One region of the Pseudomonas triticicola genome, then DNA from elsewhere that is predicted to be linked to it. Evidence: predicted binding sites of a transcription regulator. Region 1 holds the regulator's gene; each other region holds the start of a gene.
What was found. The regulator FliA, encoded in region 1, starts transcription of late flagellar genes. The targets are predictions, from matches to a motif close to CTAAAGTTTNNNNNNNNNNNGCCGNTAA.
Positions count from the first base shown of each region.

Region 2: the regulator FliA is predicted to act here: its motif matches at 4,269-4,296, upstream of flgM (flagellar biosynthesis anti-sigma factor FlgM).
Region 3: the regulator FliA is predicted to act here: its motif matches at 3,005-3,032, upstream of KVG85_RS18590 (methyl-accepting chemotaxis protein).
Region 4: the regulator FliA is predicted to act here: its motif matches at 2,083-2,110, upstream of KVG85_RS23935 (methyl-accepting chemotaxis protein).

Region 1 is NZ_JAHSTX010000001.1:2,801,507-2,808,850, forward strand. It holds gene KVG85_RS12440 (chemotaxis protein CheA) at 1-342, opposite strand, end outside; gene KVG85_RS12445 (protein phosphatase CheZ) at 396-1,184, opposite strand; gene KVG85_RS12450 (chemotaxis response regulator CheY) at 1,203-1,574, opposite strand; gene fliA (RNA polymerase sigma factor FliA) at 1,742-2,482, opposite strand; gene fleN (flagellar synthesis regulator FleN) at 2,479-3,309, opposite strand; gene flhF (flagellar biosynthesis GTPase FlhF) at 3,426-4,766, opposite strand; gene flhA (flagellar biosynthesis protein FlhA) at 4,778-6,907, opposite strand.
Region 2 is NZ_JAHSTX010000001.1:234,158-241,501, reverse strand. It holds gene flgD (flagellar hook assembly protein FlgD) at 1-276, opposite strand, end outside; gene flgC (flagellar basal body rod protein FlgC) at 292-735, opposite strand; gene flgB (flagellar basal body rod protein FlgB) at 739-1,149, opposite strand; gene cheR (protein-glutamate O-methyltransferase CheR) at 1,520-2,347, opposite strand; gene KVG85_RS01085 (chemotaxis protein CheV) at 2,394-3,326, opposite strand; gene flgA (flagellar basal body P-ring formation chaperone FlgA) at 3,409-4,170, shown strand; gene flgM (flagellar biosynthesis anti-sigma factor FlgM) at 4,333-4,659, shown strand; gene KVG85_RS01070 (flagella synthesis protein FlgN) at 4,708-5,175, shown strand; gene KVG85_RS01065 (flagellar brake protein) at 5,268-6,014, shown strand; gene KVG85_RS01060 (MFS transporter) at 6,088-7,344, opposite strand, start outside.
Region 3 is NZ_JAHSTX010000001.1:4,217,917-4,225,260, forward strand. It holds gene hutC (histidine utilization transcriptional repressor HutC) at 1-375, opposite strand, end outside; gene KVG85_RS18575 (formimidoylglutamate deiminase) at 522-1,886, shown strand; gene KVG85_RS18580 (lipocalin family protein) at 1,973-2,542, opposite strand; gene KVG85_RS18585 (hypothetical protein) at 2,572-2,826, opposite strand; gene KVG85_RS18590 (methyl-accepting chemotaxis protein) at 3,108-5,000, shown strand; gene KVG85_RS18595 (DUF924 family protein) at 5,108-5,710, opposite strand; gene KVG85_RS18600 (class 1 fructose-bisphosphatase) at 5,713-6,723, opposite strand; gene KVG85_RS18605 (DUF3999 domain-containing protein) at 7,011-7,344, opposite strand, start outside.
Region 4 is NZ_JAHSTX010000002.1:455,123-462,466, reverse strand. It holds gene KVG85_RS23940 (NAD(P)/FAD-dependent oxidoreductase) at 1-229, shown strand, start outside; gene KVG85_RS23935 (methyl-accepting chemotaxis protein) at 386-2,011, opposite strand; tRNA gene KVG85_RS23930 (tRNA-Pro) at 2,173-2,249, opposite strand; tRNA gene KVG85_RS23925 (tRNA-Lys) at 2,347-2,422, opposite strand; tRNA gene KVG85_RS23920 (tRNA-Pro) at 2,428-2,504, opposite strand; tRNA gene KVG85_RS23915 (tRNA-Asn) at 2,514-2,589, opposite strand; gene clpB (ATP-dependent chaperone ClpB) at 2,887-5,451, opposite strand; gene pgeF (peptidoglycan editing factor PgeF) at 5,582-6,304, opposite strand; gene rluD (23S rRNA pseudouridine(1911/1915/1917) synthase RluD) at 6,301-7,263, opposite strand.

The DNA.
Region 1 (7,344 bases):
AGCGGTGATCGGTGCACGCTCACGGACTTCGCTGAACATGCTGTTCACCGCGTCCAGTGCCTCGAGCACCACGTCCATCAGTTCTGCATCAACGCGACGCTCACCCTTGCGCAGGATGTCGAAGACGTTTTCGGCGATGTGACAGCACTCCACCAGCTCATTGAGCTGAAGGAAGCCGGCGCCCCCTTTTACAGTGTGGAAACCGCGAAAAATTGCATTGAGCAGATCTGCATCATCCGGGCGGCTTTCCAGCTCGACCAGTTGTTCGGACAGTTGCTCAAGAATCTCGCCGGCCTCAACCAGGAAATCCTGAAGGATCTCTTCATCGGCGCCGAAGCTCATTAATGGGGTGCTCCTACAGGTCTAAAAACCCAAAAAACCCGAATTCCGAAACTCTAGAATCCAAGGCTGGATAACAAATCGTCCACATCGTCCTGACCGGACACAACGTCTTCTCGTTTATCGGCATGAATCTGCGGACCTTCACCCTGCGAGAGATGTTTTTGTGGATCTTTTTCAGCAAGCATTGCGGCGCGGTCATGTTCGATGCCCGCAAAGCGGTCGACCTGACTGGCCATGAGCACGAGTTTGAGCAGATTGCTTTCGACTTCGGTGACCAATTGGGTCACACGCTTGATCACTTGACCTGTGAGGTCCTGGTAATCCTGAGCCAGCAGGATGTCATTGAGGTTGCTCGACACCGCACGGTTGTCCGTGCTGCTGCGTGACAGAAAACCGTCGACCCGGCGCGCCAGTTCACGGAACTCTTCAGCCCCGACCTCGCGACGCATGAAGCGGCCCCAATCGGCGCTCAACGTCTGCGCTTCATCAGCGAGACTGTTGACCACCGGCGTGGCGCTTTCCACCAGATCCATGGTGCGGTTGGCCGCGGCTTCCGTCAGCTTGACCACATAGCCCAGGCGTTCGGTGGCGTCGGTGATTTGCGACACTTCCTCGGCCTGCGGCATGTGCGGATCAATCTGGAAATTGACGATCGCACTGTGCAGTTCACGTGTGAGCTTGCCCACTTCCTGATACAGGCCGCGGTCACGGGTCTGATTGAGCTCATGGATCAGTTGCACCGCGTCGCCGAACCTGCCTTTTTCAAGGCTCTCGACCAGTTCGACCGCGTGTTTTTTCAGGGTCGATTCGAAATCGCCCTGTGATGATTCGTTATGCTCCATAGCTCCCCCGCGCATTCATCAGCCGATGCGTTCGAAAATCTTCTCGATTTTGTCTTTCAACGCTTGAGCCGTGAAAGGTTTGACCACGTAACCGTTCACACCGGCCTGGGCGGCCTCGATGATCTGCTCGCGCTTGGCTTCAGCAGTCACCATCAACACCGGGAGGTGCTTGAGTTTTTCATCGGCGCGCACGTGACGCAGCAGGTCGATACCGGTCATGCCCGGCATGTTCCAGTCCGTTACCAGAAAGTCGATGCTGCCGCTGTTGAGCACCGGAATGGCAGTGGTGCCATCGTCGGCCTCGACGGTGTTGGTGAACCCAAGATCGCGCAGCAGGTTCTTGATGATCCGCCGCATCGTTGAGAAGTCATCAACGATGAGGATTTTCATGTCTTTGTTCAATTCGACCTCCAAGCAGTCTTAAACGCGCCCAGCACCTGGACGCGCCACTTCAATCAATCGGCGCAGCACTTAAAGTTTGTCTGGAGCACAACGGATCGAGACCGGCGCCGTTCATCACCGCACCAGCCTCGTTTCGCAGTGTCCCCACACTGCCTTCAGCGCGCTCGCCACTCCCCCAAACGCCCCCGCAGACGGGCCGCGCACTGGCTGTGTAACTGGCTGACCCGCGATTCACTGACGCCAAGGACTTCACCGATTTCCTTGAGGTTCAGCTCTTCGTCGTAGTACAGCGCCAACACCAGTCGCTCACGCTCCGGCAAATTGGCAATCGCGTCCGCCAGCGCCGCCTGGAAGCGTTCATCTTCCAGATCGCGTGACGGCTCCATATGAGCACTCGCGCCATCCTCGTGCAGCCCTTCGTGTTCGCCGTCCTGCAACAGGTCGTCGAAACTGAACAGGCGACTGCCCAAGGTGTCATTCAGAATCCCGTAGTAATCGTCGAGACTCAATTGGAGTTCGGCCGCAACCTCGTGATCTTTAGCGTCACGGCCGGTTTTAGCTTCAATCGAGCGAATCGCGTCGCTGACCATCCTGGTATTACGGTGAACCGAGCGTGGCGCCCAATCCCCTTTGCGCACTTCATCGAGCATCGCGCCGCGGATTCGAATGCCCGCGTACGTTTCGAAACTGGCGCCTTTGCTGGCGTCGTATTTGGTCGAGACTTCGAGCAAACCGATCATCCCGGCCTGGATCAGGTCTTCGACCTGCACGCTGGCCGGCAGGCGCGCCAGCAAGTGATAGGCAATGCGTTTGACCAGTGGCGCGTAACGCTCGATCAATTCGTATTGCGCGTCACGCGCCGACTTTTTGTAAAGATTCATGCCACTGGCGGTCATATCACAGGCCCTGCGGTTTGCTGCACGAGACGCTCGACGAAAAATTCCAGATGCCCGCGCGGGTTGGCCGGCAGCGGCCAGGTGTCGACCTTCTGGGCGATGGCCTTGAAGGCCAGCGCGCACTTGGAACGGGGAAAGGCTTCGTAGACGGCGCGCTGCTTCTGCACGGCCTTGCGCACGCTTTCGTCGTACGGCACGGCGCCGACGTATTGTAGGGCGACGTCGAGGAAGCGATCCGTGACCTTGGTCAACTTGGCGAACAGGTTGCGCCCTTCCTGCGGGCTCTGCGCCATGTTGGCCAGTACGCGGAAGCGGTTCATGCCGTAGTCGCGGTTGAGCAACTTGATCAGCGCGTAAGCGTCGGTGATCGAAGTCGGCTCGTCGCAGACCACCAGCAACACTTCCTGGGCGGCGCGTACGAAACTGACTACCGAGTCACCAATACCCGCAGCGGTGTCGATCACCAGCACGTCGAGATTGTCGCCGATGTCGCTGAACGCCTGGATCAGGCCGGCGTGCTGCGCCGGGCTCAGGTGCACCATGCTCTGCGTGCCGGAGGCCGCCGGCACGATGCGAATCCCGCCCGGGCCCTGCAACAGCACGTCGCGCAGTTCGCAACGGCCTTCGATGACGTCGGCCAGTGTGCGCTTGGGTGTCAGCCCCAGCAGAACGTCGACGTTCGCCAGGCCCAGGTCGGCGTCCAGCAGCATGACCCGACGGCCAAGCTCTGCCAGCGCCAGCGACAAGTTCACTGACACGTTAGTCTTGCCGACGCCACCTTTGCCGCCGGTCACCGCGATCACCTGTACGGGATGCATGCTGCCCATGTTATTTCTTTACCTTGTCTTGCATAGACGGAGGCCACATTACTGGCTGCGCGTTCCTGATCGGAACAATGCGTGGCAGACCATCGATGTAGGTACAAAAACTGTTCATGATTACCTCAGCCAACCTGCTTGGTCGGGCTGTGATAGATATCAGCGAACATGTCAGCCATGGCTTCTTCGCTGGGTTCTTCCTGCATTTGCACGCTGACGGCGCGGCTGACCAACTGATGACGACGCGGCAGATGCAAATCATCCGGAATCCGTGGGCCATCGGTCAGATACGCGACCGGCAATTCATGACTGATCGCCAGGCTCAACACTTCGCCGAGACTGGCCGTTTCATCCAGTTTAGTCAGGATGCAGCCGGCCAGCCCGCAACGCTTGTAACTGTGATAAGCGGCGGTTAGAACCTGTTTCTGGCTGGTGGTTGCCAGGACCAGATAGTTTTTTGAGCGAATGCCACGCCCGGCCAGGCTCTCAAGCTGCATGCGCAACGCCGGATCACTGGCTTGCAGGCCGGCAGTATCGATCAAAACCACGCGTTTGCGTAGCAGTGGATCCAATGCCTGCACCAGCGACTGACCCGGATCGACGTGCGTTACCGGCACGTTGAGGATGCGCCCGAGGGTTTTCAGTTGTTCCTGCGCGCCGATGCGGAAGCTGTCCATGCTCACCAGTGCAACGTTCTGCGCGCCGTACTTGAGCACGTAACGCGCGGCGAGCTTGGCCAGCGTGGTGGTCTTGCCCATGCCGGCGGGGCCGACCATGGCAATCACACCGCCCTCTTCCAGCGGCTCGACTTCCGGTACGGCAATCATCCGCGCCAGGTGGGCCAGCAGCATGCGCCAGGCCTGACGGGGTTCTTCGATATCGGTGATCATCGCCAGCAGATCGCGCGACAGCGGGCCGGACAGGCCAATGCGCTGCAGACGGCGATACAGATTGGCCTGGGCCGGACGGCTGCCTTGCAGCTGATTCCAGGCCAGGGTGCCGAGCTGCACTTCCATCAGCTCGCGCAGGCTGTTCAATTCAAAACGCATCGACTCCAGCGCACGCGGATCGACACCCGCCGAGGCCTGCGCAGGTGCTGCGGCCGGGCGCGTCGGTGCGGCGTAGGTCGGCTCGCTCAGCGGCTCGGCAGCAGTCAGCGGCAGGCCTGCGGTCAACGGCAGCCCTGCGAACAACTGCTGATTGGTGTTGCCGTCGGCTTCGCCACGCAGGCTCAGCTCGGCCTGGGCGGTGACGATGCGCGACTGGGTCTTGCGCAGCTCGTCTTCGAGTTCCATGTTCGGAACCCGTGGCGCCAGCGCCGACAATTTGTAATCCAGAGCCGCCGTCAACTCGACGCCGCCGGCAATGCGGCGGTTGCCGATGATGGCGGCATCAGCGCCCAGCTCATCGCGAACCAGCTTCATGGCCTGACGCATATCGGCGGCGAAAAAACGCTTAACTTGCATAAACCACTACCTCAGCCGTTGGGCCCTACTGTCGCAACGATGGTCACTTGCTTGTTGTCCGGTACTTCCTGGTAGGCCAGTACATGCAGCCCTGGCACTGCGAGGCGGCCGAAGCGCGAGAGCATCGCGCGAATCGGGCCTGCTACCAGCAGGATCACCGGTTGGCCTTGCATTTCCTGACGCTGGGCCGCTTCGATCAACGAACGCTGCAGCTTCTCGGCCATGCTCGGCTCCAGCAGAACGCCCTCTTCCGAGCCTTGTCCTGCCTTCTGCAGACTATTGAGCAATATCTGTTCCAACCTTGGTTCCAATGTGATTACAGGCAGCTCGGACTCAGTGCCTACAATGCTTTGGACGATGGCGCGCGATACGCCGACCCGCACAGCGGCGACCAGCGCGGCGGTATCTTGACTCTTCGCGGCGTTGTTCGCGATCGCCTCGGCGATGCTGCGAATGTCGCGCACCGGCACGTGCTCGGCGAGCAGCGCTTGCAGAACCTTGAGCAACTGCGACAGCGAAACCACGCCCGGCACCAGCTCTTCAGCCAGTTTCGGCGAGCTCTTGGCCAGCAATTGCATGAGTTGCTGCACTTCCTCGTGGCCGATCAGCTCACTGGAGTGCTTGTACAGAATCTGGTTCAAGTGCGTGGCGACCACGGTGCTGGCGTCAACCACGGTATAGCCGAGCGATTGCGCCTGGGCACGCTGGCTGATTTCGATCCACACCGCCTCGAGGCCGAAAGCCGGATCTTTGGCGTTGATCCCGTTGAGCGAGCCGTACACCTGGCCCGGGTTGATCGCCAGTTCGCGATCCGGGTAGATCTCGGCCTCGGCGAGAATCACGCCCATCAGCGTCAGGCGGTAAGCGCTCGGCGCCAGATCGAGGTTGTCGCGGATGTGCACGGTCGGCATCAGGAAGCCCAGATCCTGCGAGAGCTTCTTGCGCACGCCCTTGATCCGCGCGAGCAATTGCCCACCCTGATTGCGGTCCACCAACGGGATCAGGCGATAGCCGACTTCGAGGCCGATCATGTCGATCGGCGTCACGTCGTCCCAGCCCAGCTCCTTGGTTTCCATGGCGCGGGCCGGCGACGGCAGCAGTTCCTGCTGACGCTTGACCTCTTCCAGCGCCACGACCTTGGCAACGTTCTGCTTTTTCCAGAACAGGTATGCGCCGCCTGCGGCCAGCGCGGCCATGCTCAGGAACGAGAAGTGCGGCATGCCGGGCACCAGGCCCATCACCGCCATCAAACCAGCGGCCACGGCCAGCGCTTTCGGCGAGGCGAACATCTGCCGGTTGATCTGCTTGCCCATGTCTTCCGAGCCGGAAGCACGGGTCACCATGATCGCCGCTGCTGTAGATAACAACAGTGATGGCAATTGCGCCACTAAACCGTCACCGATGGTCAGCAAGGCGTAAACCTTGCCCGCATCGCCGAAGCTCATGCCGTGCTGGAAGATACCGACCGCCATACCGCCGATGAGGTTGATGAACAGAATCAGCAGGCCGGCGATCGCGTCACCACGGACGAACTTGCTGGCACCGTCCATCGAACCGTAGAACTCCGCCTCCTGGGCGACTTCCTGACGGCGCGACTTGGCTTGATTCTGGTCGATCAGGCCGGCGTTGAGGTCGGCGTCGATCGCCATTTGTTTGCCGGGCATCGCATCGAGGGTGAAACGCGCGCTCACCTCGGAAATTCGCCCGGCACCTTTGGTTACCACGACGAAGTTGATGATCATGAGGATCGCGAAAACCACGATACCGACCACGTAGTTACCGCCGATCACCACCTCACCGAAGGCCTGAATCACCTTACCGGCGGCGGCGTGGCCGTCCTGACCGTGGAGCATCACCACCCGCGTCGAGGCCACGTTCAAAGCCAGGCGCAGCAACGTTGCGACCAGCAGAATGGTCGGGAACACGGCGAAATCCAGCGGCCGCAGCGCATACACGCAGACCAGCAGGACGACGATGGACAGGGCAATGTTGAAGGTAAAGAAGACGTCGAGCAGGAACGGCGGTACCGGCAACATCATCATCGCCAGCATGACCAGCAGCAACAACGGCACGCCCAAATTGCCTCGACTGAGATCGGCAACGTTGGTGCGTGCTGTATTGAATAACTGAGTGCGATCCACCGGTTTTCCCCGTTCCTTTAAAGCAAACTTTTGACGCCCCGAACGGGCGCAGGGCGGCTATTGCAAGAAGCTTTCCAACTTTTGCCGGGGAATGAAATAGAGCGGTTTTGCTTGTGATTGTCGGCTGATTGGGCTGGCCCCTTCGCGAGCAGGCTCGCTCCCACAGTTTGAAATGCATTCCCAATCGGACATTTGGAATACGGCCCCTGTGGGAGCGAGCCTGCTCGCGAAGAGGCCATCGAATGCGGCGCATTTTTTCGATTTAAACGAAGCTGTTTAAAAGACACCTGCAGACACGGTCTCAAGGCTACAAATCCTTGCGCCATTGCCTACAGCCAAGCCAGAATCCGCCGGCTTGTGCGCTTTGGGGTCGGGTTCTATTGTTGTCCGGTCGCTGACGAATCAGCGATCGGGTTTAGCGACTCGAACTCATGTCA
Region 2 (7,344 bases), 2.6 Mb from region 1:
ACTGACGGTGGAGTTCAGCGTGGTAATGCCTTCAAGGCTGCTGAACTGCGCCAGTTGCGCAACGAAAGCGCTGTTGTCCTGCGGGTCGAGCGGGTTCTGGTTTTTCAGCTGGGTGACCAGCAATTGCAGGAAAGCATCCTTGCCCAGCGCCTGGCCGCCGGTGGCACTGTTGGTCGCCGAAGCGATGCCGCCCGACGTAGTGCTGCTGGCCTTCTTCGACGAGTTGGCCAGGATGTCGTTCATGCTCAGGCTGCTGGTGGTATCCGTAACGCTCATGGCAGTCGCCCCTTATTACTGACCGAGGGTCAGTACCTTCTGCATCATGGTTTTGGCGGTGTTCATCATTTCCGCGTTGGTCTGGAACGAGCGGCTCGCGGAAATCATGTCAGCCATTTCTTCCACCACGTTGACGTTCGGGTAGTAGACGTAGCCCTTGGCGTCGGCGGCCGGATGGTTCGGCTCGTAGCGCGCTTCAAGATTGCTCTGGTCTTCGACAACGCCGAGCACCTGCACGCCCTGCCCGGCAGCGTCCTGGTTCTGGAACAGCGAATTGCTGCCGCCTGCCTGGCCGCCCTGGAACATGGTGGCGAATACCGGATGACGGGCGCGGTAGGTCTGGTCGATGCTCGACGAAACGGTTTCGGCGTTGGCGATGTTCGACGCCACGGTGTTCAGACGCGTGGTCTGCGCGCTCATGCCGCTGCCGGCAATGTTGAAAACGCTGGACAGGGACATGGATTATTCTCCGCGCAGGGCTGACACCAGCCCTTTGAATTTGCTGTTGAGCAAGGTGAAGCTGGCCTGGAAGCCGACGGCGTTTTCTGCGTAGTTCGACTGTTCCAATTGAGCGTCGACGGTGTTCTGGTCGATCGAAGGCTGCATCGGCGTGCGATACATCAGCGACTCGTCGCCATTGCCCAGCCCTTCAGCCTCGATGTGCCGGCTGTTGGTCATGTTCAGGGCAAAGTGGCCGCCGGTCTTGGTCTTCTCGGTCTGTGCTTCGAGCACTTTGGAGAAATCCAGATCCCGCGCCTTGTAGTTCGGGGTGTCGGCGTTGGCGATGTTGTTGGCCAGCACTTCGGCACGCTGGGCGCGGAAGCCCAGTGCCTTTTCGTGAATGCCCAGCGCTTTGTCGAAGCTGATGCTCATGTCGGGAACCTTCAGGTGACCGGTTTTTCGTATCTGAGCTTTAGCAAGCGCCGTGCCAAATGAACAAAGCCCCGTATTCCGGGGCTTTGCGCCAAACAGGCTAAGCGGCAATGCCAGAAAAGCGGCAACCGGTTACCGCCGGATGCCGCTTTTCTGCCGCTTGCCGTCCTTGCCAGGTCAGCGCAGATCCCTGTGGGAGCGAGCCTGCTCGCGAAGGCGGCGTGTCAGGCGCCAACTGTCTTACGGACAGACCGCTTTCGCGAGCAGGCTCGCTCCCACAGGGGGTTTGTGGTGTTCGTGGAAATAATTCGGGCATAAAAAAACGGCAGGCCTTTTGGGGCCTCCCGTTTTTTGTACTGCCGCGAACCGCTTATTTCGCCTTGTAAATAATCCCCGGGCTGCACTGAACCATCTGGTAATGATCCGGCAATCCGTTCAGCGCTTCCGAAGCGCCAAGGAACAGGTACCCACCCGGCTTCAACGTGCTGTGAATGCGCAACAGGATGTCCTTCTTCACTTCGGCAGAGAAGTAGATCAGCACGTTGCGGCAGAACACGATGTCGAACTTGCCCAGCGCTGCGTAACTGTCGAGCAGGTTGAACGAGCGGAATTCCACCCGGCTCTTGATCGGCGCCTTGACCACCCAGCGCCCCGGCCCTTTCGGGTCGAAGTAGCGTTGCAGGCGTTCCGGCGACAGACCGCGACCGATCGCCAGGCTGTCGTACTCGCCGGTCTTGCAGTTGTTGAGCATCAGGCCCGACAGATCAGTGGCAACGATCTGCACGCCCATCTTCAACTGGCCCAGGTTGCTGCGCTCGAACTCGTCGATCGACATCGACAGCGAGTACGGTTCCTGCCCCGACGAGCAGGCCGCTGACCAGATCCGCAGACGCTGGTTGGGGCTGGCCTTGATCGCTTCCGGCAGTACCTTGTTCTTCAAGACTTCAAACGGATAGGTGTCGCGAAACCACAGGGTTTCGTTGGTCGTCATGGCATCGACCACCTGCTCGCGCAAACCGCTGCGCGGCTGGGTCTGGATGCGCTGTACCAGCTCACCCAGGGACTTGATGCCTTGCTGCTCCATCAGTTTGTTGAGACGGCTCGAGACCAGATACTGCTTGTTTTCACCGAGCAGAATGCCACAGGCTTTTTCCAGGAAGACCCGGAACTGTTCGAAATCCAAATTACCCGTAGACAATGATGCCGCCTCTTAAATCGTGTTGACCGCCAGGGGCAGAAGGCCCCTAGCTGATATCTGCTGCTTTGATCCGGTCGACTACCCGGGATGCGAGGTCATCAGGACGGAATTTGGCCAGGAAGTCATCAGCACCGACTTTCTTCACCATCGCCTGATTGAATACCCCCGACAACGAAGTATGCAGGATGATATGGAGCTTTTGCATGCGTGCGTCGCCGCGGATTTCCGCCGTCAGGGTGTACCCGTCCATCTCCGGCATCTCGATGTCGGAAATCATCATCAGGAACTCTTCTTCCGGCTTCTTGCCCTCGTCGACCAGCTTGCGCAGGTAATCCAGCGCCTGCTTGCCGTCGTTCAGCGCCACCACTTCGACACCGATGGTCTGCAGACAACGGGTGACCTGCTTGCGCGCCACCGACGAGTCATCGACCGTCAGCACCCGCAGCGACAACGCCTTGGTCTGCGTCTCGACATCGACCACGCCCACCGAAATCGCTTCCGGCGTCGGCGCCACTTCGGCCAGCACCTTCTCGACGTCGATGATTTCGACCAACTGATTGTCGACCCGGGTCACAGCGGTCAGGTAGTGATCGCGACCGGTACCCTTGGGTGGCGGATGGATCTCTTCCCAGTTCATGTTGACGATGCGCTCCACCGAGCGGACCAGGAAACCCTGGGTCTTGGTGTTGTACTCCGTGATGATCACGAACGGACTGTTCTTGTCTTTCAACGCACCGGAGCCCGTTGCCATTGCCAGATCCAGGATCGGAATGGTCGCTCCCCGTATATTCGCTACCCCGCACACGACAGGACTGGATTTGGGCATCAACGTCAGGGACGGGCATTGCAACACTTCCCGTACCTTGAACACGTTGATCCCGTAGAGCTGCGGCCCGTCGAGACGGAACAGCAGCAGCTCGAGGCGATTCTGCCCTACCAGTTGCGTGCGCTGGTTCACCGAATCCATTACACCAGCCATGCCCAGACTCCTACACCAACGCCAAGTGTTGTTGCGACGCACATTCATTGCTAAACGGCACGGCGCTTGCTTTTTAACTCGTATGAACGCTCAAACGACATTTTCCCGACGCCTGACATCCTCCCTTCGCAAAGGGCTTTGCGCGGTGTCCGCCGTTTGCTGCTTGCTTGCTGGCAGTCCTGCCCATGCAGATGCGGTTACCTTGCCTGATATGCTTATCGGCGTGACTCAGGGCTTTCTTGAATTCACCGTAGAAGACTATTTGGCTTCCAGTCAAACCGAAGGCCGCTACGAAATCGAAGTCAACCAGCTCGACCCGCGCATGCGCATGCCAATGTGCGACAAGGAATTGACAGCCACGCTGGAGAGCCCGGCACGCCCGCTGGGCCGCGTCACGGTGAAGGTTCGCTGCGAAGGCAGTTCGCCCTGGACGGTGTTCGTACCCGCTCAAGTCCGCCTGTTTCGCGAGATCGTGACGACCACTCGTCCGCTGAAACGCGCCGGCATTATCGAGCCGCAGGATGTGACCTTGCGCGAGCGCGACGTCAGTACGATCAACCAGGGTTTCCTGACCTCGGTCGACGAAGCGATCGGGCAGAAACTTACCCGACCAACGGTCGCCGATCAGGTCATCACTCTGGTGCATCTGGAACAGGCCGAAGTGGTGCGCAAGGGTGACCAGGTGGTGATCACTGCGCGCAGCGGCACCCTTGCCGTACGCATGCCGGGCGAAGCGCTCTCCAATGGCGGCATGAAAGAACAGATTCGAGTAAAAAACCTTAATTCTCAAAGAGTTATCAAGGCGCAGGTGATTGCGCCGGGACAGGTCGAAGTGGCCATGTAAAAGCCTCGTGGAGAAAACTGGCGCCGATCCCGTCGCTTCCCTAAACTGTGCCGCAGCAGGTCTCGCAACGGCGCATGCAAGCTTATGGTTGATTGGGCCTAAAGTTTTTCAGGGGATAGCCGAAAACATGGCAAGCGTCCAAATTCCCAGAGGTTTTTTATCATGGTTATCGATTTCAACCGATTGAACAGTTCCTCGTCACTAACCGGCAGCACACGTACCAGCAACGCCAAGGAAAGCGCTGAAAACAGCCCCTCCGCGCCGCTGAATACCCAGGCCGAACAGGCCAATGTCGCCAAAAGCGGGGAGTCGGTACACCTCAGCAATGAGGCTCAACAGTTGCAGAAGGTCACTGACAAGCTGCGCGATCAGCCTGCTGTCGACAAAGCCCGAGTGGCCGAGTTGAAAGCCGCGATTGCCGATGGCAGCTATAAAGTCGACAGCAACCGTGTAGCCAGCAAACTGCTCAACTTCGAAGCCCAGCGCTAGGCTTTTGCCGGCGCCAGGCTTTTGGACGCTTAAACCCCAAGGCCAGCCATGCACGACACTAACTTATTGCAACTGATCAACGACGACTTTGCTCCAGCGCAACAATTGCTGGAGTTATTGCAAACCGAATCCCTCGCTTTGCATGGTCGCGACATGCCGTTGCTGGAAGAAATTCTGGCGACCAAGCAAGCGTTGATCATTCTGCTCGAGCAGCATGGCCGCAAGCGCAGCGAAATCCTCGCCAGCCTCAACCTGCCGACCGACCGCACAGGTCTTGAGCAACTGGCCAGCCAGTCGAGCATTGGCGACCAGTTGCTGACCCAGGGCGATGCCCTGACCGCGCTGATCGCCCAATGCCAGGCGGCCAACATCAAGAACGGCCAGTCGATCCAGATCCAGCAGGCGACCACGGCCAACCAGCTGAAGATCCTCACCGGCGGTGAGCCGCCAGCGCTGTACGACGCCAGCGGGACCTTTGCCAAACCGGTCAAGCCGCGAACGCTCAGCCAGGCATGAGCCATTCGCTGGCCCTGCACTATCCACTTGCGCAACATGCTGGCAAAATACTGGCCAGTCGTAGTCTTATTTTGTCTGGAGATTAAAGAACCGTGTCCAACACCCTAAGCGCGGATGATGCTCCGCAGCCTCCGAAGGTGCTCACCACGCCACTGGAAATCTCCAGCAACCTGCGCCAGCTGCAAGACAGCCATGATCCGCTGATCATCACCTTCCATGAACGCAGCCAGCGTTTTCAGAGTTACCTGATCAAGGTCGACCGCGAAACCGCAACGATCGCGCTGGACGAAATGATCCCGCGCGATGGCGAGCGCTTCCTGCAAGCGGGCGAACCGTTCAAGGTCGAAGGCTTTCATGACGGCGTGCGGATTGCCTGGGAATGCAACGGCACGCTGAACATCGAAGAATCCGACGGTGATCGCTTCTACACCGGCGACCTGCCGACTGAAGTGGTTTACCACCAGCGCCGTAACGCCTTCCGCGCTGCGTTGAAGCTCACCGATCTGGTCAGCGTTGAACTGGGCGGCGAAAAGCTCAAGACGCCGTTGCACGGCAAGCTGCTGGATATCTCCGCCACTGGCTGCAAATTCCGCTTCGAAGGCGACATCACTGATCGCCTGCAACTGGGCCAGGTCTACGATCGCCTGATCGCCCCGCCGCTGTTCGGCAACCAGCCAACATCGGTCGAACTGCGCTACCTGCACTTCGAAGAAAAACTCAACATCACCTTCGCCGGTCTGCGCTTCCACAACATCAGTGGCCAGGCTGCGCGCAACGTCGAGCGTTTCGTTTACCAGTTGCAGCGTGAAGCACGGCGTTTCGACAAAGACGATCTCTGAGTCGCAGTGACCAATAAAAAGGGCAGTCCCGCACAGGACTGCCCTTTTTTATGCGCCGATGTTTACCTTCGACTCAGGGCCTGCCACCGCTGATATCCGGCGCAGGCTTGTCTTCATTGCCGCTGTCCAGTTCGGTTTCAACGACTGCTTCCGGCTGCGCTTCGGGCTCAGGCTCAGGCTCAGGAGTGACCGGCGCCGGGTCTTGGACCATCTGCTCCTGCACCACCTGCTCATCGACACGCGGGTCAAGCGCCGCCACCAGCGGCGAGCTCGACATGCTGTCCGGCATTGCCACGTGGTGCAGCGGTGCGTCGTCGACCTGGTGCAGGTTGGTCACCGCTTTCGGACGAATCCGCCAGACCAGCACCAGCGCGAAGAAACTGAAGAACGCATACAGGCTCTGACTGCCGAGAAACTTCATCAGCACACCCGCCAGCAGCGGCCCGATGCTCGCGCCAACACCGTAAGTCACCAGCAACATGGCGGTCAGTGACACGCGGCGATCGCCTTCGACGTGGTCGTTGGAAAACGCCACCGCCAGCGGATACAGGCAGAACTGCACCAGCGAACAGAAGAAACCAACGACGAACAACACCTCCAGCGGCACCTGCGGCATGATCGCCAACGGCAACGCCGCCACGGCCAGAAACCCGGCAAAGCAGCGGATCAGCAGCGCGCGGTCATAACGGTCGGACAACCAGCCCAACGGCCACTGCACCAGCAGACCAGCAAAAATGCAGCTACCCATGAACAGACCGACCTGCTCGGTCGACAGCCCCTGTTGCGAGGCATACAGCGGCGCCAGACCGTAGAACGAACCGATGATCAGACCGGCGCCGAGCACCGTGCTCAGCGATTGCGGCACACGCTTGATAAAGAAGCGCGGCTCCATCGGCGCGGGGTGCAGAGGCGCCGGGTGAATCCGTCGGGTCAGCGTCACCGGCACCAGACACAGGGCAAAGCACAGCGCCACCAGCATCAGCAGTTCCAGGCCGAGGCCGGGGTGCATGACCAGAATCAGCTGGCCCAGCACCAGGCCCAGATAAGAGGCGATCATGTAACCGCTGAACACCAGTCCACGCTGATTGGCGTCGGCCTGCTCGTTGAGCCAGCTCTCGATGACCATGTACTGACACATCATGCCCAGACCGACGATCGTCCGCAGCACCAGCCACGCCGGCAGCCAGTCCACCAGACCATGGCCGAGCACCGCCGCGCCGACGATCCCGGCACACGCCGAGTAGGCACGGATATGCCCGACCCGGGCAATCAGGCGATGGCCGATCTTGCCGCCCAGCACCAGACCGAAATAGTTGGCCGCCATCAGCGC
Region 3 (7,344 bases), 1.4 Mb from region 1:
GACCTTCTGACCTTCGCGCATGTCCAGCGCCAGCGCGCGTTCGGAGCCGGCAGCTTCTTCTTCGAGGGTGATGACCTGGCAGGTGTGGCGATGGCCGCGCGAGGCGATTTCGTCGGCAATGTTGTGCACTTCGAACAGCGCGGACTGGCTCTTCGGTTCGGCGACAAACGTGCCCACGCCTTGCATGCGCACCAGCAAGCCATCGGCGGTCATCTCGCGCAGGGCGCGGTTGATGGTCATGCGGCTGAAGCCAAGCTGGCTGACCAGTTCGCTTTCGGACGGCACGCGGTAGTGCGGCGGCCAGTTACCGCTGTCGATCTGCTGGGTGATCATCTGTTTGACGCGGGCGTACAAAGGCGCCGGACTGTCGCCCATGTTCGCGGCCAACGGAGAAACTGGAGGCGGAGTCGGCACGGTTGATCCCTGTTCATTGGATGAAAGTGACTAGCTTGCCGGAGTTTACCGGGCAGGCAAACGTCTGTATATGTATATACAAATAACACACGATGGGGTGCCGAACGATGTCCGCCTTCTTTGCCGAACGCGCACTGCTGCCTGAGGGATGGGCCAACAATGTACGTCTCGAGGTCAGCGCCGATGGCTTGTTGACCCGAATCCAGGCCGATTCCAGCGCAGACGGCGCCGAACGGCTGCGCGGGCCGTTGCTGCCGGGAATGCCCAATCTGCACTCCCACGCCTTCCAGCGTGCCATGGCTGGATTGGCCGAAGTGGCCGGCAACCCCAACGACAGTTTCTGGACCTGGCGCGATCTGATGTATCGCCTCGTCGGAAAAATCAGCCCGGATCAGCTCGGCATCATCGCCCGTCAGCTGTACATCGAAATGCTCAAGGCCGGTTACACCTCGGTCGCCGAATTTCACTATGTGCACCACGACAGCAACGGCCAACCGTACGCCGATCCGGCCGAGCTGGCCTTGCGCATCAGTCAGGCCGCCAGCGAAAGCGGAATCGGTCTGACCCTGCTGCCAGTGCTCTACAGTCATTCCGGTTTCGGTGGCCAGACGCCCAACGATGGCCAGCGTCGCTTTATCAACAGCACTGAAAACTATCTGAATCTGCAAGCGCGGTTGCAGCCGTTACTGGCGCAGCAAAAGGCGCAATCGCTGGGCCTGTGTTTCCACTCGTTGCGTGCGGTGACGCCGCAGCAGATCAGCGAAGTGTTGGCGGCCAGTGACAAACAATGCCCGGTGCACATCCACATCGCCGAGCAGCAGAAAGAAGTCGACGATTGCCTGAGCTGGAGCGGTCGCCGTCCGTTGCAATGGCTGTATGAAAATACTGAAGTCGATCAGCGCTGGTGCCTGGTCCACGCCACCCACGCCAACCCGGAAGAAGTCACGCTGATGGCCAACAGTCGCGCGATCGCCGGGCTGTGTCTGACCACTGAAGCGAATCTGGGTGACGGGATTTTCCCGGCGGTGGACTTTCTTGCCCAGGGCGGGCGCATGGGTATCGGTTCCGACAGCCATGTGTCGCTGAGCGTAGTGGAAGAGTTGCGCTGGCTGGAATATGGCCAGCGCCTGCGCGATCAGCGGCGTAATCGCTTGTATGGCGCGCAGCAGCCGATGGTCGGGCGCACCCTGTATGACGCGGCGCTGGACGGCGGCGCGCAAGCGCTGGGGCAGCCGATCGGCGCGCTGGAAGTGGGCAAGCGCGCGGACTGGATTGTGCTCGATGGCAACGATCCGTATCTGGCGACGGCTGCGGGGGACGGGATTCTCAATCGCTGGTTGTTCGCCGGCGGCGATCGCCAGGTGCGTGATGTGCTGGTCAATGGTCAGTGGGTGGTGCGCGATGGACGGCATGCCGACGAAGAGCACAGCGCCCGAGCCTTCACCCGGGTCCTGCGCGATCTTTTAGGGTAAGAAAAGCAAAAGATCGCAGCCTTCGGCAGCTCCTACACGAATGCATTCTCATGTAGGAGCTGCCGAAGGCTGCGATCTTTTCGCTCTTAATTGGATGTCTTGGCCATCTGCCGATCCGACGCGCGCCAGATCAGGCGTGTGGTGTCGTAACCCTGCTGACGCGCCTTGCTCAGCAATTCTTCGCGCACTACACCGTTGACGGTCGGTGTGCGTGACAGCAGCCACAGGTACTTGCGACTCGGATCGCCGACGATGGCGGTCTTGTAGTCGTCGCTGACGTACAACACCCAGTACTCGCCCTTTGCCACACCCGGCACCAGGCGCGAGAACCAGTTATCGAATTCGACCCAGAGCTTGTCGGTCTTGCCCGGCACTTGTGGATAAGCCGTGCCCTTGGCCTCTTCCCACTGCCACTCCGGGGTCAGGCAACGGTTGAGCACGCCGACATTACCGTCAGGCTTGAGGGTGTAATGGGCTTCGGATTGCGCACAGTGGCGCTGGAAGTACATCGGCAAGCGTGCCAGTTCATACCAAGTGCCCTGATAACGCTTGAGATTGACGCTGTTGACGGTCTTGGGCGCCAACGGGTCGACGCCGGAAGTGGCGCAGCCAGCCAGTACCAGGCCAGCAAAAAGGATCAGCAATAACCGCTTCATTTTTTTCTCCGTGGGCGCGAAGCCCCGGTTTACTTCAGGCCTTGGCCGGAAAACATCAGCACTTTGTCACCGGCGTATTGCACGCTGATAAAGCTGTTCTTGTCGCCCCAGGTGCAGCTGGACATACCGAGCGCGCCCGAGCAATCGGTGGGCTTGCCGAGAAGGGTTTCCACTTCGGACTTGGCCATGCCGGCCGAGAGCTTGGAGTAGTTTTCCTGATTAACCTTGCTGCATGCGGCCAACAGCACGCAAAACGACAGCAGGGCGATAGATCGCAGCGACATGGTGAAACTCCTGGAACGAGGGGGGATGGCATGGTGCCAACCAGAAGCTTAGAAGAGAAAAGTGTCATCTGGTTCCGTGACCGAACGCCTATTTATCAGCCCGCCCGTCCGGCTTTTGTCGGTAAATCAAAAACTTTGTGAAGCCGTCGAGCATTTCGTCGACTTTCCCTGCAAGCGCCTAATCTTTGGCGCGGCGCGGTCGAAATAAGAGCAGCGCAACGCTGCCGATTATGGCAAATTGCCGCCCTTTCCTGACCAGCCCCTTCGCGGTAGTTCATTCGATGACCAGAAACATGAAATTCAGCCACAAGATTCTGCTGGCTGCTGCCCTTGTGGTGGCCGTTGCGTTCGCCTGTTTCATCTTCTTCAACGACTATCGCCAGCGTCAGGCCTTGAGCAGCAGCACCGAAGCGACCATGCAGGAGCTGGGCAGCCTGACCACCAGCAACATTCAGACGTGGCTGGAAAGCCGCATCCAACTGCTGCAATCGCTGTCGCAGCAAGTCGCCGTCGACGGCAACGCGCCCGCCAGCCTCAAGCGCATCATTGACCTGCCCGCCTACACCGGCAATTTCCAGCTCAGCTATTTCGGTGGCGCTGACGGTGTGATGTTCTCGGTGCCGGCCGGCAACCGCGCGCCGGACTACGATCCGCGGGCGCGCGGCTGGTACAAAGCCGCCAATAGCGCACAGCAGACCATCGTCACCGAACCGTACATTGCCGCTTCGTCGGGCAAGCTGGTGATCACCGTCGCCACGCCGGTGCAGCGTCAGGGCCAGATGCTCGGCGTGGCCGGGGCCGACATCGATCTGACCAGCGTCAGCGCGATCATCAACTCGCTGAACTTCGGCGGCCACGGTCACGCATTCATCGTCAGCGCCGAAGGCAAGATTCTGATTCACCCGGACAGCAAACTGGTGCTCAAGACCCTCGCCGAGGCCTATCCGAACGGCGCGCCTCAAGTCAGCCCGGGCCTGAAAGAAGTCGAGTTCGACGGCAAGACCCAGTTGATTTCCTTCACTCGCGTCAACGGCGTGCCATCGGCTGACTGGTACGTGGCACTGGTGCTCGACAAAGACACCGCGTTCTCGATGCTCAGCGAATTCCGCACCTCGGCGCTGATCGCCATGGTCATCGCCGTGCTGATCATCATCGGCCTGCTTGGCATGCTGATTCGCGTGCTGATGCAGCCACTGCTGACCATGGGCCGCGCGATGCATGACATCGCTGAAGGCGAAGGCGACCTGACCAAGCGTCTGGTGATTCACGGCAACGATGAATTCGGCGCGCTGGGCACTTCGTTCAACCGCTTCGTCGAACGCATTCATACGTCGATCCGCGAAGTGTCCTCGGCTACCGGCCAGGTCAACGAAGTCGCTTTGCGCGTGGTCGCGGCATCGAACTCGTCGATGTACAACTCCGACCAACAGGCCAGCCGCACCAACAGCGTCGCCGCCGCGATCAATCAGCTCGGCGCCGCCGCCCAGGAAATCGCACAAAACGCCGCCCTCGCCTCGCAACACTCCAGCGATGCGCGCAGCCTCGCGGTCGATGGCCAGCAGGTGGTGGATAAAACCATTCAGGCCATGCAGCAACTGTCGGCAAAGATCAGCGATTCCTGCGGCAACATCGAAACCCTTAACAGCAACACGGTGAACATCGGCCAGATTCTCGAAGTGATCACCAGCATCTCCCAGCAGACCAACCTGCTCGCACTCAACGCCGCCATCGAAGCCGCGCGCGCCGGTGAAGCCGGACGCGGTTTCGCCGTGGTCGCCGACGAGGTGCGCAACCTCGCGCACCGCACCCAGGATTCGGCGCAGCAAGTGCAGAAGATGATCGAAGAGTTGCAGGTCGGCGCACGTCAGGCAGTAACCATCATGACCGAGAGCCAGCGCGAGAGCGAAAGCAGCGTCGGCATCGCCAACCAGGCCGGCGAGCGCCTGGGCAGCGTGACCCAGCGCATCGGCGAAATCGACGGCATGAACCAGTCGGTGGCCACCGCGACCGAAGAACAGACAGCCGTGGTCGAGTCGATCAACGTTGATATCAACGAGATCAACACGCTGAATCAGGAAGGCGTGGAGAACTTGCAGGCGACATTGCGCGCCTGTTCGGATCTTGAGCAGCAGGCGGCGCGGTTGAAGCATCTGGTCGGCAGCTTCAGGATCTAAGCTGCGGCCGCAGGCCTCTTCGCGAGCAGGCTCGCTCCCCCAGTGGAATGCATTTCAATTGTGGGAGCGAGCCTGCTCGCGAAAGCGGCATAAGCCGCACTGAAGATTCAGAATCTTGAACCGGGCCTGGACAGAAACTCCAACTCCTCAGCCGTAGACTCCCGCCCCAACACCGAATTGCGGTGCGGAAATCTTCCAAACTGCGCAATCACCTTCCGATGCCGCTCGGCATAGTCCAGGTTATCGGCAAACACCGCCCGCTCCGACTCTGGCTGTTCAGCCACCAATTCAATAAATCTGGAAACGGCTTCGTTCTGCACTGCGAGGTTTTCGCAGTGTTCGAATACCAGATAAATGAATACCCGCTGAATCGGTTTCAACTGCCGATCGAAATCCGCTGCAATGCCTTGGGCGACGAGCTTCTGTGCGAGCAGATCACCGGAAAAGGCTTTTGGGGTGTCGCGATAGATCATGCGTGGCAGTTGATCAAGCAACAGCACCACCGCCAGCCAACCTTCGGGACATTGCGTCCACTCGGTCAATTCGCCGGCCAGGGCCTGATCGACAAAGACCCCGAAACGCGTCTGCGCTTCGAGGTCCTGGCTGTTTCGCTTGCCGAACCACAACTTGCCCTTTTCGGCCGCTACTGCATTCGGTGATTCAGCGTGTCCGAACCACCAGTCAAGCAACGGCTGCCAGGGTGCAGTCATGTTTATTCCTTGTGGTAAGCCGTGGCGCGTGCGACTTCTTCTTTCGAGCCGAGGAACACTGCAACGCGCTGGTGCAGGCCTTCCGGCTGGATGTCGAGAATGCGCTGGTGGCCGTCAGTGGACGCGCCGCCGGCTTGTTCGACGAGGAACGACATCGGGTTGGCTTCGTACATCAGGCGCAGCTTGCCCGGTTTCGACGGCTCGCGGCTGTCGCGCGGGTACATGAACAGACCGCCACGGGTCAGGATGCGGTGTACGTCGGCAACCATCGCCGCGACCCAACGCATGTTGTAGTTCTTCTTCAGCGGGCCTTCTTCACCGGCCAGCAGCTCGCCGACATAGCGCTGCACCGGGGCTTCCCAGTGGCGCTGGTTGGACATGTTGATGGCGAATTCCTGGGTAGTTTCCGGGATGGTGATGTCTTCGTGAGTCAGGACGAAGCTGCCCATTTCGCGATCGAGGGTGAAGCCTTTGACGCCGTCGCCCAGGGTCAGCACCAGCATGGTCTGCGGGCCGTAGATGGCGTAACCGGCGGCCACTTGCTGGGTGCCTGGCTGCAGGAACGCTTTTTCGTTCAGTGGCTCGTTCTGGCTCAGGTATTCGTTCGGGCAACGCAGTACCGAGAAGATCGTGCCGACCGGGGCGTTGATGTCGATGTTCGACGAGCCGTCGAGTGGGTCGAAGACCAGCAGGTATGCGCCCTTCGGGTATTTGCCCGGGATCTGGTAGGCATTGTCCATTTCTTCGGACGCCATGCCGGCCAGGTGACCGCCCCATTCGTTGGCTTCGAGGAGGATCTCGTTCGACAGCACGTCGAGCTTCTTCTGCACTTCGCCTTGCACGTTCTCGGTGCCCATGCTGCCCAGAACACCACCCAGGGCGCCTTTGGACACGGCGTGGCTGATCTCCTTGCAGGCACGCGCCACCACTTCGATCAAAAAGCGCAGATCGGCAGGAGTGTTGTTGCTGCGGGTCTGCTCAATCAAATAGCGACTCAAGGTAACGCGGGACATGGACGGCTCCGGTGGAATGGGGGGCGGAAAACCCGCGCAGTTTACAGGGAGTCTGAAAACCTAGCGAGCGAAGACGCCGGCTAACGTGCGCCTGGGTGTATTTGCCTGTATGAGACGTGATTGTCGGTGCAGAGTTCAGGTGTCGGATTGAGCGTAGTTCGGTTCGGCATGAGCGATTGAAGATTTTCAGTGTCTGCCCGGGCGCTTTCGCGAGCGGGCTCCCACAGGGCAATGCATTCCATTGTGGGAGCAAGCCCGCTCGCGAATGGCGCAAAGCGCCGCCATGCTCAGGTATTGGCTGGCGGTTTGCGCAACAGGCTGAACGCCATCGCTGCGAGAAACACCACACTGAGCAGCAACACCGCCCACAAGCCGAACTTCTTCCAGTTAGTCCCGGCCACCGCAGCCGTCGTCGTCGTTGAGGTTTGCGTGGCCACTGCTTCGTCCTGCACCGTCGCCTTGCCCAGGCTCGCCAGCTTTTCTGGCTTGAAGTCCGGAATCAACGTTGCCAGCGGCAGGTTCGCCGTTTTCACCGTGGCATTGCCCAAGGCCAGGCTGTACGGCCCTTCGCCCCGGGCGAGGAAGATCACTTGCGTGGCGCGCACCGCATATTTCAGGTCC
Region 4 (7,344 bases), on a different contig from region 1:
GTACACCGACTACGGCTCGCTAATCTCGCTGTCGCGTTTTTCTGCTGTGGGTAATTTGATGGGTAACCTGACCGGCAGCGTCATGCTCGAAGGCTGGCTGGCGCGGATGTTCTATGTGTCGCTGTACCGCATGCACCAGATGGCGCTGTACGGGCCGTTTCGCACGGCGATGCTGATGCTGGGGAGCAAGATTGGCCGTGGCACCGAGCCGCGTCTGAAACTGCACTAAAACGCCAACCTGTGGGAGCGAGCCTGCTCGCGAAAGCGGTGGGTCAGTCGACACTATCGTTGAATGATCCGGCCCCTTCGCGAGCAGGCTCGCTCCCACATTGTTTCGTGCTGTTCTCAAATCAGTATGCGAACGCCTGCAATGAATCGCTGTTCATCAGAGCTGGAAGCGCCGCACCATGCCCTGCAGCGCATTGGCCAGTTGCGACAGTTCGTGGCTCGATGCGCTGGTCTGATCAGCCCCCGCAGCCGAACGCACCGACAGGTCGCGAATGTTCACCAGATTGCGATCCACTTCCCGCGCCACCTGCGCCTGCTCCTCGGCAGCGCTGGCGATCACCAGGTTACGCTCGTGAATCTCGTGCACCGACGCCGTGATCGTCACCAACGCCTCACCCGCCCGCTCTGCCAGAACCAGCGTGCTCGCCGCACGAGATGCGCTGGCCTGCATTGACTCCAGCGCCTGGCTCGAACCGCTGCGCATGCCTTGCACCATCTGTTCGATTTCCTGCGTCGATTGCTGGGTGCGATATGCCAGCGCGCGCACCTCGTCGGCCACCACCGCAAAGCCGCGACCGCTTTCGCCCGCACGCGCTGCTTCGATGGCCGCGTTGAGCGCCAGCAGATTGGTCTGCTCGGCGATGGCGCGAATCACGTCCAGCACTTTGCCAATGTCTTGCGACTGATTGGCCAGCGACTGCACCAGTTCGCCAGTGTTCTGCACATCGCTGGCCAGGGCATTGATCGCACTCGCGGTTTCGCTGACGCGCTCCTGACCCAACTGCGCCGACCGACTGGACTGGCGCGTGGCATCGGACGTCGACACCGCGTTGCGCGCGACCTCCTCCACCGCAGCGGTCATCTCGTTAACCGCAGTGGCGGCTTGTTCGATTTCGTTGTTCTGCTCTTGCAAGCCCTGGGTGCTGTTGACGGTAACGGCGCTCAGTTCGTCTGCGGCCGTGGCCAGTTGCGCTGCCGAGCCGCTGATGCCTTGCAGGGTCTCGCGCAGGTTCCGTTGCATCGTCGCCAGGGCTTTGAGCAAGCGGCTGACTTCGTCGTTGCCATGGGTTTCGATGGGGCGGGTCAGATCGCCCTTGGCGACACTTTCAGCGGCATCCACGGCGCTGCTCAGGGGACGCACGATACTGCGCGTGAGCAACATTGCCAGCGCCACCGTGGCCAGCGCCGCCAAGGCAATGAACAGAGTGACGATGGTCCGCGAGGTTTCATAATGCGCGGCGGACTTCTCGCTTTCGGCAGCGACCTGGCGGGCGAACAGATCGGCGAGATCGTTGAGTTGTTTGCCGGAGCCGTCGACCACGGTCTTCATGTCAACCAGCAGCAATTTGGTCAGCTCGTCACGCTTGCCTTGCTCGGCGAGGGTGAATGACTGGGCAATGCCGGTGCGATAGGCGGCGAAGGTTTTCTTGAACTGGTCATACAGCTGCTGGCCTTCGGCAGTGTCGACCAGTTTGTCGTAGGCTGCGATTTTTTCGCTCAGCTCCTTGTCGCGGGTGTCCATCTGGCCACGGTAGGTGGCGATGTTGGCCGGATCCTGATCGAGCGCCATGCGCAGGGAGATGGTGCGGATGCGCAGCATCAGTTCACGGATCTCGTCGCCGCCACGGATGCTCGGCAACCAGCGGTTCTCCACCGCCACCTCACTGTCGCGAATGCTCGACATCTGCCCCAGCGCAAACACGCCGAGCAAGGCCACCAGCACCGCGATCAGGGCAAATCCCAGGGCAGCCCGGGGAGCAATATTCAACTGACGAAGCAACATGACGAACGCCCTTATTCTTGTAATGGCCAGATCAAGGGGCGAAGCGTTGGCAGTCCCCTCGTGTTAGCGGGCTATCGGCAGGTTGTATGACGACTTGAAGGGATTCAGCTTTCAGCAGACAAAAAAAATCCCCGTATCTTTCGATACGAGGATTTTCAATATGGTCGGGGTAAGGGGATTCGAACTCCTGACATCCTGCTCCCAAAGCAGGCGCGCTACCGGACTGCGCTATACCCCGGTAAAAAAAAGGCGACCTTTCAAAGATCGCCTTCTTCGATCAGCGCTTTTGGCCTCTGATCTTAAGATTCGATCCCAGCGCAAACTGGTTTCAAAAATGGTGGGTCGTGTGGGATTCGAACCTACGACCAATTGGTTAAAAGCCAACTGCTCTACCAACTGAGCTAACGACCCAAATATGGTCGGGGTAAGGGGATTCGAACTCCTGACATCCTGCTCCCAAAGCAGGCGCGCTACCGGACTGCGCTATACCCCGGTTTGAAATTGGCTCCGTGACCAGGACTCGAACCTGGGACCCAATGATTAACAGTCATTTGCTCTACCGACTGAGCTATCACGGAACTACATATTTCAATTTACAACGGTGAAGCTTTGTTGCATCTCGACACCTGTTCGCATCGCTGCGTTCGTGTGTCTGAGGCGCGCTATTCTACAACCTAGAACACCTCTGTCAACCCCCTAAATTGCTTTCAAGTTAATGATTTGCAACTTATTTCAGATTCCAACCTGGTGGGTTGAAACGCTGCCGGTGACTGACTGCGGGGCGCACTTTACAAGCCTTTTCCTTTGAGTTCAACAGCCTGGCGAAAAAAAGGCCTCGCAATGCGAGGCCTTCCCGGTTTCATTGCCGCTGAGGCTTAGCCGAAAACGATTTCGTCGTTCTCGACCTTGCCGGTGGCGGTGTCGCCCGGCATGAAATGACCCGACAGGATCAACTGTGCCAGCGGGTTTTCGATCCAGCGCTGGATCGCCCGTTTCAAAGGACGCGCGCCATACACCGGGTCGTAACCGACGGCGATCAGCTTGTCCATCGCTTCCGGGCTCAGCTCCAGCTTCAGCTCGCGCTCGGCCAGACGGCTGCGCAGGCGACCCAACTGGATCTCGGTAATCCCGGCGATCTGATCCCGCGCCAGCGGCTCGAAGATCACCACCTCGTCGACCCGGTTGATGAACTCCGGACGGAAGTGCGACGTCAGCGCGTCCATCACAGCAGCACGCTGCGCCTCACGATCACCGACCAGTTCCTGGATCTGCATCGACCCGAGGTTGGACGTCATCACGATCACCGTGTTGCGGAAGTCCACCGTACGCCCGTGACTGTCGGTCAGACGGCCATCCTCAAGCACTTGCAGGAGGATGTTGAACACATCCGGGTGCGCCTTCTCGACTTCGTCCATGAGGATCACCGAGTACGGCTTGCGACGCACCGCTTCGGTCAGATAACCGCCCTCTTCATAGCCGACGTAGCCCGGTGGCGCACCAATCAGACGAGCCACGGAGTGTTTCTCCATGAACTCGGACATGTCGATCCGCACCATCGCCTCTTCGGTATCGAAAAGGAATTCGGCCAAGGCCTTGCACAGCTCGGTTTTACCGACACCGGTCGGGCCGAGGAACATGAACGAGCCGCTCGGCCGATTCGGGTCGGACAGCCCGGCGCGGGAACGCCGCACGGCGTTGGCCACAGCCACGACCGCTTCTTCCTGACCGATGACCCGTTTGTGCAACAGGCTCTCCATCTTCATCAGCTTGTCGCGCTCGCCTTCGAGCATCTTCGACACCGGGATGCCGGTCCACTTCGACACGACTTCGGCAATCTCTTCTTCAGTCACCTTGCTGCGCAGCAACTGGTTTTCGCTCTTGCCGTGCTGGTCGACCATCTGCAGGCTGCGTTCCAGATCAGGGATCACCCCGTACTGCAACTCGGCCATGCGGTTCAGATCCCCTTTGCGGCGTGCGGCTTCCAGTTCCTGGCGCGACTGTTCGATCTTCTGCTGGATCTGCGCAGAACCCTGCACCTCGGCTTTTTCCGAGTTCCAGATTTCTTCCAGATCCGAGTACTCACGTTCGTGACGCTCGATTTCTTCCTGGAGTTTTTCCAGGCGTTTCTTCGCTGCGTCGTCGCTTTCTTTCTTCAGCGCCTGGGATTCCACCTTCAACTGAATCAGGCGCCGCTCCAGACGATCGAGAACTTCCGGCTTGGAGTCGATTTCCATGCGGATACGGCTGGCGGCCTCATCGATCAAGTCGATGGCCTTGTCCGGCAACTGCCGATCCGTGATGTAGCGATGGCTGAGTTTCGCCGCGGCAATGATCGCGCCGTCGGTGATCGCCACCTTGTGGTGGACCTCGTAACGCTCTTTAAGGCCACGCAGAATGGCGATGGTGTCTTCTTCGCTCGGCTCGTCCACCAGGACTTTCTGGAAACGCCGCTCGAGCGCCGCATCCTTCTCAATATATTGGCGGTACTCGTTGAGCGTGGTCGCGCCGACGCAGTGCAGCTCGCCGCGAGCCAGCGCAGGCTTGAGCATGTTGCCTGCATCCATCGAGCCTTCGCCCTTACCAGCGCCGACCATGGTGTGCAGCTCGTCGATGAACAGAATGATCTGCCCTTCCTGCTTCGACAGTTCGTTGAGCAACGATTTCAGGCGTTCTTCGAACTCACCCCGATACTTGGCGCCGGCAATCAGCGCGCCCATGTCCAGCGACAGCAGACGCTTGCCTTTAAGGCCGTCCGGCACTTCGCCGTTGATGATGCGCTGCGCCAGCCCCTCGGCGATCGCGGTTTTACCCACGCCAGGTTCACCGATCAGCACCGGGTTGTTCTTGGTGCGGCGTTGCAGAACCTGAATGGTGCGGCGGATCTCGTCGTCACGGCCGATCACCGGATCAAGCTTGCCGTCTTCGGCGCGCTTGGTCAGGTCGACGGTGTACTTGTCCAGCGCCTGCCGCGACTCCTCGTGGTTGGCGTCATTTACCGCTTCGCCACCACGCAGGTTGTTGATCGCGTTTTCCAGGGCTTTCTTGCTCACGCCTTGGCCGAGCAGCAACTTGCCGAGCTTGCTGTTCTCGTCCATCGCGGCGAGCAGCACCAGTTCGCTGGAAATGAACTGGTCGCCCTTCTGCTGAGCGAGACGGTCAGCCTGATTGAGCAGACGCGCCAGATCCTGCGACATGTTGACGTCGCCGGTCGGGTTCTGGATTTTCGGTAGTTGATCGAGCTCTTTGGTCAGCTCTTTACGCAAGCTGTTGACGTCGAAGCCTACTTGCATCAGCAACGGCTTGATCGAACCGCCCTGCTGTTCAAGCATGGCCTGCATCAAGTGCGCCGGCTCGATGGCCGGATGATCGTGGCCAACCGCCAACGACTGGGCGTCGGACAGGGCCAACTGTAATTTACTGGTTAAACGGTCAATACGCATGGGTCACCTTCCTTTTGAGCAGGCCGGACCTAAGAAACCATCCTGAATAAAGAAACCTGCCAGATACAACTGTAGATGCGGTCGATTCTGGGAGATTCAAGCGTCGGAGAGTTGATGCAGATCAGAGAGTTTAGCGGGTGAGCCAAACAAGAGAGGCGAAACGACCGGTGCGCGACGCACGGCGATAGGAGAAGAAGCGCGGATCGGTCACGGTGCAGAAACCGCCACCATAAACAGCCGTGACACCCCGTTCAGCCAGACGCAGGCGCGCCAAGTGATAGATGTCGGCCATGAACTTGCCGGGATTGTGGCTCGGCACGAAGGCTGTCGCCGCTTCCGGCAACTGCTTGACGAAGACTTCGCGTACTTCCGCGCCGACTTCAAAGGCTTGCGGGCCAATCGCCGGACCGAGCCAGACCAGCACGTCTTCAGGTGCAACATCAAGGCTGTCGAGCGTGGCTTCAAGCACACCCGCCGCCAGACCACGCCAACCGGCATGGGCCGCCGCTACGCGAGTGCCCGCACGGTCGCAGAACAACGCCGGCAAGCAATCCGCCGTCATCGCTGCGCAGGCGATTCCCGGCGTTGCGGTCCAGCTGGCATCTGCAGTCGCAACGATGCCCGGATCGGCATGCGCAACGGTGATCCCGTGCACTTGCTGCAACCAGGCAGGCTGTATGGAGAAGTGTTCGGTCAAACGGCGACGATTTTCGGCCACCGCTTGCGGGCGATCATCGACGTGATCCCCCACATTCAGGCTGTCGAACGGCGCCTCGCTGACACCACCCTCGCGGGTGGTGACACAGGCTTTGACGCTGGCCGGCGCAGGCCAGTCCGGCGTCAGCCAGTTCATCCGACGAAAGCCTCGCGATCCTGCTTGAGCAGGGTCAGCAGCCAGACGAAATCTTCCGGCAGCGGCGATTCCCAGCTCATGCGCTCACCGCTCGTCGGGTGATCGAGTTCAAGGAAGCGCGCGTGCAGCGCCTGACGCGGGAAGTGCTTGAGCGATTCCACCATGGTCGGGTTGGCCGCAGGCGGAATGCGGAAACGCCCGCCGTAGGCCGGATCGCCGACCAACGGGAAGTTGATGTGCGCCATGTGCACGCGGATCTGGTGGGTCCGACCGGTTTCCAGCTTCACTCGCACATGAGTGTGGGAACGGAAACGCTCGAGCACGCGGTAATGGCTGACGGCAGGCTTGCCGCCTTCCATCACTGCCATGCGCTGGCGTTGCTGGCCGTGACGACCGATCGGCGCATTGATCTTGCCACCGGCGGTGACCACGCCGATCACGATGCACTCGTAGATACGGCTGACGCTGCGGCTCTGCAATTGCGCAACCAGTTTGGTCTGCGCCTGAATGGTCTTGGCCACCACCATCAGACCGGTGGTGTCCTTGTCCAGACGATGCACGATTCCCGCGCGCGGGACATTGATGATGTCCGGCACATGGTGCAACAAAGCGTTGAGCAGGGTGCCATCGGCATGACCGGCAGCCGGGTGCACCACCAGGCCCGCAGGCTTGTTGATCACCAGGATGTCGTCGTCTTCATAGACGATGTCGAGCTCGATGTCCTGGGCGATCCACTCGCCCTGGGCCTCCTGCTCGGCAGTCAGCTCAAGGATGGCACCGCCATGCACAATGTCGCGCGGGCGGATCACCGCCCCGTCCACAGTCAGGCGACCTTCTTTGATCCAGGCGGAAAGGCGCGAGCGTGAGTGCTCAGCGAAGAGTTGGGCGGCGACTTGATCGAGGCGTTGGCCGCCCAATTCGGACGGCACCTCTGCGCGAAGTTCAATTTTATCGGACATGCTCGGACTGGGCGTCGGCACAGCCTTTGGTTTCGGCTGCGCGCTTGTGGTTAAATACGGCGTCTTTTGCCCCGAGGCTTT